One region of the Janthinobacterium sp. NKUCC06_STL genome, then DNA from elsewhere that is predicted to be linked to it. Evidence: predicted binding sites of a transcription regulator. Region 1 holds the regulator's gene; the other holds the start of a gene.
The links. The regulator FNR, encoded in region 1, switches genes on or off when oxygen is low (the NO sensors DNR and NnrR bind a similar motif). The targets are predictions, from matches to a motif close to TTGATNNNNATCAA.
Positions count from the first base shown of each region.

Region 2: KO539_RS10740 (serine protein kinase) is a predicted target of FNR. The motif match lies at 1,741-1,754, and genes of this name have one in related genera.

Region 1 covers NZ_JAHKQY010000003.1:60,392-63,943, reverse strand. The annotation lists gene KO539_RS12825 (response regulator) at 1-750, opposite strand, end outside; gene fnr (fumarate/nitrate reduction transcriptional regulator Fnr) at 990-1,748, shown strand; gene KO539_RS12815 (FixH family protein) at 1,752-2,276, opposite strand; gene ccoG (cytochrome c oxidase accessory protein CcoG) at 2,331-3,552, opposite strand, start outside.
Region 2 covers NZ_JAHKQY010000002.1:407,666-411,217, forward strand. The annotation lists gene KO539_RS10740 (serine protein kinase) at 1-1,544, opposite strand, end outside; gene KO539_RS10745 (S1 family peptidase) at 1,814-2,992, shown strand; gene KO539_RS10750 (hypothetical protein) at 3,152-3,484, shown strand.

The DNA of each region.
Region 1 (3,552 bases):
GCCGCGGCTGTTGGTGCTGACCATGCTGCCTTCGCCATCTTCCTTCAGCAGCTGGGTCGTCGTCAGGTTGGCGTTCGGCTGGCGCGGCTGCAGCAAGCGGCTCGTATCGGGGTGCAGCACGTAGCGCGGCACGGCGCCGCGCGTGAGGATGAAGTAATAGCCGCTCTTGCCGACCTTTTCCGAGCGCAAACGCCCCAGCAGATTGTCCTTGTACAGGCGCAGCACGCCGATCACCACGCCGGCCACCTGGCCATCGGCGGTGAGCACGGGCGCCACCATCTGCACGATGGGCATGCCGCTCGACTTGCCCAGCATCGGTTCGGTGATCATGGGCTGGTGCGTGCGCAGCACGGTCTGGAAATACTCGCGCTCGGCAACATTGATGCCGGCGCGCCCCGGCACTTCCGGCATGTCGGCCACGACGGCGCCTTGCGCGTCGAGCACCAGCACGTCGTCGAACAGCACCAGCATCGAGCGGCGCGAATAGTATTCGCGCAATTGGGCGGGCCGGGCGATCAGTTCCGGCGGCTGCTGCCGGGCCGTCAGGGTGACGATTTGCAGCAGCATGCCCAGCTTGTCGTCGAGCTCGGCAGCGGTGCGGCTGATCAGGGATGACTGCTGGCTCAGCAGTACTCGGGTGAAGTCGTCGCGCATGTGCTGCACCTGGATCATGGTGACCAGCGCGATCATGGCGATCGAGGTCAGGCTGGTGGCCAGCGCGACTTTTGCTTTGATGCCGAGAGGCTTCATGATTTCCTTTTCAGTACCGGACGGCACAGGCGGCAAGTAATGCTGTCAGGAATTTTCCTATCAATACCCCAGCTTGGCAAGCGGCGCCGCGCAAATTGCCCTCCCCGCATGGGCTTTTGACGATGTTGCCATATAATTAAAGGCTGGACGTCGTTTATTCAGCGAAATTGCGGTGAAATTGGCACACGGCAACCCTGTATGCAGTAAACTTGTTGTTGCATTTTCTAAAAGGTACCGACATGACTGAAGCGCTACTCACTCCAACCTTGCCTACAGTGAACGTGGAAGCGTTGCGTGCGCGATGCTCGACCTGCAGCATGCATCAATTGTGCCTGCCGATGGGCCTCGATATGGGCGACATGGACAGGCTGGACCAGATCATCGGCCGCCGCCGCAAGATCGTGCGCGGCGCCTCGCTGTTCCGCATCGGCGACTCGTTCCAGAACCTGTACGCGATCCGCCTGGGGCACTTCAAGACGTACCAGATCAATCCCGGTGGCGAAGAGCAGGTGACGGGTTTTCAGATGGCCGGCGAACTGCTGGGCATGGACGCCATCAGCGCCGACCGCCACCACTGCAATGCGGTGGCGCTGGAAGACAGCGAAGTGTGTGAAATCCCGTTTTCCAGCCTGGAACAATTGCTGGGCAATATGCCGACCCTGCTGCGCCATTTCCACCGCATGATGAGCCAGGAAATCACGCGCGAGCAAAGCGTCATGCTGTTGCTGGGCAATATGCAGGCGACGCAGCGTTTTGCCGCCTTCATCGTCAACCTGGCGTCGCGCTATGAAGCGCGCGGCTATTCGAGCAGCAAATTCCAGCTGCGCATGTCGCGCGAGGAAATCGGCAACTACCTGGGCCTGACCATCGAAAGCGTCAGTCGTTTATTGTCGAAATTCAAGAAGGAAGGCTGGCTGCGCGTCTCGAACCGAGAAATTGAAATCTTGCAGCCGGCAAAACTGAAGGCCATCACGGCCGGTACCGACGTCTGCAAATAAGGCCTACAGCTCTTCATCGGCGTGCAGCGCGATGCTGCGTTGCAGCGGCCAGGTCCAGATGCCGGACAGGCGCCACTCGCGTTTGTCGTTTTCCACCAGCACTTGCCAGCGGCTGCGCTCGAGCATCGGCAGCGCCACCGAGAAATTGCCGGCCGCATCGGGCCGCACCAGCAGCTTGATGTCCTTTTCCGGCAGGGTCGCATGCGCCAGGTGCAGCTGCAGCGGGCCCTGGTATGCCTTGCCGAAGCTGTGCACGGAACCACTGAGGCGCGCTGACGCCACGTCGTAGGACAAGCTGGTAGCCATCGCCAGGTCGCTGGCGATCGTGTCGCGCTTCAAATCCTGGTTGATCGCCTTGCCCTGCTTGTAATAATCGCCCACCACCAGCGCATCGGGCTGCGTAAACGCGATATAGCCCATGAAGCTGCCGACGACCACGGACAGGCCGGGGCCGATCATCAGCAGCCATGGCCAGCGATGCTTGTACCACGGTGCAACGGGGGCTTGCAGTTTCAGACTGTCGGACATGGTATTTCTCCTGTGTAAACGGCCAGTCCCCATGCGGGAACCGGCCTTCCTGCTTTAACGCGGCACGATGAATACCGCGCTTTCGCGCACGTGCAGCGAGGGATTGTCCAGCGATTGCAATTCGATCGCAATCTTGTTCGAACCCTTCTCGCCGACGCCGTGCGGCACGCGCAGGCGGATCGGCCAGCCCAGCGTTTCCGTCGGCTGCAAGGTCACTTCTTCGCGCGTCAGCAAGGTCAGGCCCGGCAAGCCGGAAGCGCTGATCTTGAAATGCTGGCTTTGCTCCGAGGTGTTCATGATCTGCAGGCGGTAGACGTTTTCGATCATGCCGTCTTCCACTTCGCGTCCCATCGAACCGCGGTCGCGGATCACGTCCATTTTCAGGGGCGTGCGCAGGGCCAGCGACGTACATACGGCGATGATGATCAGGGCCAGGATGGAAGTGTAGATCAGGACGCGTGGGCGCATGGCGCGCTGGCGTATCTGCTTCGAATTGAAGTTGTTTTCCATCGCATGGTCGGTGCTGTAGCGTATCAGGCCACGCGGCCGCTCGACCTTGTCCATCACGCTGTTGCAGGCATCGACGCAGGCGGCGCAGCCGATGCATTCATACTGCAGGCCGTTGCGGATATCGATACCGGTCGGACACACCTGCACACACAGGGTGCAGTCGATGCAGTCGCCCAGCTTGTCGTTGTTGCCGGCCTTCTTGCTCATGGCGCCGCGTGGTTCGCCGCGCTTGGCATCGTAGGTGATGATCAGGGTGTCCTGGTCGAACATGGCGCTCTGGAAGCGCGCGTAGGGGCACATGTATTTGCACACCTGCTCGCGCAGCCAGCCCGCGTTGCCGTAGGTTGCCAGGCTGTAGAACAAGACCCAGAACCATTCCCAGGGACCGAAATTCAAGGTGGTCACCGACTGCGCCAGTTCCTTGATCGGCGTGAAGTAGCCGACAAAGGTAAAGCCCGTCCACAGGGCGATGGCGCCCCATGCCAGGTGCTTGGCCGTCTTCTTGAACGCCTTGCGCACGGAGGGGCCCTGCTTGTCGAGGGCCATGCGCGCGCTGCGCGTACCCTCGATGCGGCGTTCGACCCACAGGAAAATTTCCGTGTATACCGTTTGTGGGCAAGAGAACCCGCACCACACCCGCCCGGCAATGGCCGTGACGAGGAACAACAAATACGCACAGATGATCAGCAGGGCCGCCAGATAGATGAAATCCTGGGGCCACAGCACGACGCCGAAAATGTAGAACTTGCGCGTGGTCAAATCGAAC
Region 2 (3,552 bases), on a different contig from region 1:
GCTTCCTGCTCGAACGACACGAACAGGGCCTTGTGCACGTCGGCCTTGACCCAGCGGTTATAGAAATCCTTGCGCGTGAGCACCAGGTAATCGACCCATTTGCGCTTGCGCCGGGGCTCGATGCGCGCATCGTTTTCGATGCCGTCCTTCAGGGCCAGCAGCACGTCCATGGTCGACAGGCTGTTGCGCTGGGCGGAAATGATGGCGTGCGACAGGGCATTGATGACGAAACGGGGAGATACGCCCGACAGGCCCTCGTCGGGCGATTTGTCGCGTTCGCGCATGCGGCGGATGTCGGCCGGCTGCAAGTCGTCGACGTCTTCGTTGGCGTACACGCGCAGTTTCTTGACCAGTTCGGCTTCCTTGTCGTCGCCTTCGGGCAGACGGCTGAGGATGGCAAACACGGCCGCCGCATGCAGCACGTGCGGATCGAGGTGCACGTCGCGGAAGGCGGGCGCGGCCGCCAGGATCAGCTTGCGGTAAATGCGCGCTTCTTCGCGGTAATTGAGCGTGTACGGCACTTGCACGATGACCATGCGGTCGAGCAGCGCCTCGTTTTCGCTTTCTTGCAGAAACTTGCGAAATTCGGCCAGGTTCGTGTGCGCGAGGATGGTTTCGTCGAGGTAAATCAGGGGAAAGCGCGAGACCTTGACATTCTTTTCCTGTGTCAGGGTCAACAGCAGGTAGAGAAATTCCCGTTTGACCTTGAGGATCTCGATCATTTCCAGCATGCCGCGGCTGGCCGCATACACGGCGCCCGACCACGACCAGGCGCGCGGGTCGCCTTCGTCGCCGTACTGCGCCACTTTCGACAGGTCGACGGAGCCGACCAGGTCGGCCAGGTCGGCCGTGGTGGGATCGTGCGGCGCATACGTGCCGATGCCGCACCGGCCCGCCTCGGACAGGTGGATGCGCTCGACGGGCATGCGCAGGAAGTCGCCCGCATACTGTTCCTCCAGGCGGGCGCGGCAGTGTGGACACAGTTCGCCGTGCAGCTCGGCATCATAGCTGGCGCGAAAGTCGGCGCGCATGCTGTGCGGCACCAGATGCAGCGGCGACTCGTGCACGGGACAGCCGGCGATGCCGTACAGCGCGCCTTCGCTGCTGTGGCTGTATTCTTCCAGCCCCCGCTTGAGCAGGATTACCATGGTCGACTTGCCGCCCGATGGCGGCCCCAGCAACAGCAGCATGCGCCGGCCCACCTCGGAGCCGGCGGCGGCCGCCTTGAAGTAGGCGGCGACCCGGTCGATCGCCTCGTCGATGCCGAACAGCTCGTCGTCGAACAGGCGGCAGCGGAAACGTCCGGCGTCGTCCGTCTGGCCGTTCCAGCGCATCATGTCCCACAGGTACTGGTGCGCGCTGCGCGTCAGCAGGGCGGCACGGCCGGGCAGGATCTGCTCGATGAAGTCGGCGAAACTGCCGCGCCAGGGGCTGATGCGGTGTTTTTCCGCCCAGGCCGCCATGCCGTGCATAAAACCGGCATGCTGGCCTGCTTGCTCGCCCGCGGGCGCGTCGTCGTGGCGTGTCATGTCTTGGCGTGTCATACCAGGGCTCGTCATTGTTTCCCCATCCATACCGTTGCTGCCGTGGAGCAGCCGTGGAGCAGGCCCGGTTCCAGCCTGTCAGTCAAGTATACGGCGCAGCCTCTGGCCGCACGCCTGATCTCGCTCAACCCTGACGACGGAACTATTTTGATCCTCGCTCGCCCTGGCAGGAAGGGCGGCCATGCGTCGGCGCGGTTCAATCCAGATCAATACCGGCCGGCGCAGCCCGCCCACACTGGTGCTTCGAAATGACCAACGAGGAGAACATCATGATAGGTAACGAGAATGGTTTCAGCGCCCCGCCTGGCGGCAGCGGCAGGGGGCAAAGCGCGGATGATGAAGAGGCCGTCGGGCAATTTTCCGCCCCCGGCGAAGACGACAATACGATCGAGAGCGCGTCCGTCTCGGACGTGCCCGACGCCTTGAGCGGCGTCAGCATGGAATTGCTGGAAATCAAGCGCAGCATCGAAGACGGCATGCGCCAGTCCATTTCCCAGGCGGCCGGCGTGCGCGCGGCCGACGCCTTCAGTGACGGCGGCAATATCCAGGGTGTGTCCATCGGCCTGGGCGAGGGCGCCAGCGACAGCTCGTCCGGCGAGCCAGGCATGCCGGCCCTGACCCTGTACGTGGCCGAGCCCACTTCCGTCGACCGCGCCAAGGCCGCCATCGTGGGAGCCATGGGCGTGCGCGCCGTGGCCAGCGACAGCGTGCCCGTCAACATCGTCGTCACGGGCGTGATCGATGCGCAACCGCACCGTTTCCGCCTGCGTCCGGCGCCAGGCGGCGTGTCCGTCGGGCATTTCCGCATCACGGCCGGCACCATCGGCTGCCTGGCCGTGGGGCGCAGCGCGCCGCGCAACAGCCGCTTGATGATACTTAGCAATAACCACGTGCTGGCCAATTCCAATGGCGGCGTGTTCAACGACTGCATCGTGCAGCCTGGCCCCATCGACGGCGGCCGCTGCCCGCAAGACCAGGTGGCCGTGCTTGAACGCTTCGTGCCCATCAATTTCAGCGGCGGCGTCAATTTTGTCGATTGCGCCACCGGCTGGGCCTGGCCAGACAGGGTGCGTCCCGAACTGGTCTACCTGAGTGGCGGCGTGCCCGCCTACTTTCGCATCAGCAATGCGCTGGTGGCGCCCGCGCTGGGCATGATGGTCGGCAAGTCCGGCCGCACAACGCAGTTGACGCAGGGCCGCATCACGGGCCTGGGCGCCACCATCAACGTCAATTACGGCGGCGGCAGGATCGCGCTGTTCCAGGACCAGATCGCCATCACGGGCGTGAGCGGGGCGTTCAGCGCGGGCGGCGACTCCGGCTCGTCCATCTGGACCTGGAACCAGCAGCGCAATCCCGTCGGCCTGCTGTTTGCGGGAGGCAATAACATCACCTTTGCCAACCAGATGCGGCGCGTGGTGGTGGCGCTCGACATCAATTTGTACACCTGAGCACGCTTTTACGACCAGGCGAGGCGCCTTGCATAACGCCACTTTTTGCACGATGATGATCTTGGGCAAGGGACGCCGCCACGCCTGGTTCGGGCTGGCGAAGCGTGCGGCAACGCCGGATGGGCGGGTGTATCATGGAAAGCATCAGGAGGGTCTGTCATGTCAAACAGTAAATTCGCACAATCGCCATATGGCGTCTTCGAGGACGCCGCCATGCCGTATTTGCCGGATGAGACCCCTGGACAGGGCACGGGACAGTACGCCCCTGCCGCGCCCCAGGGCCGCCTGGAAGCGGCAAAGCGCCGCAACGAGCGGGCGCTGATGGCCATCGATGGCGTGGAAGGCGTCAGCGTGGGGCAAACGGCCGTGGGCAAGGAGGCGCTCGTCGTGTACCTGCGCGACTCGTCCGTCAAGCGGCGCGTGCCTTCGCAGGTCGAGGGTTATCCGGTGGAAACGAGCATCACGGGCCAGATCGATATCCAGCGCTGGTAGACTGGTGGACCCTGCGGCCTGACAGCATTGCCGTGGATCGCTGCGGCGGAAGGCCCGTTGCCAGGCCT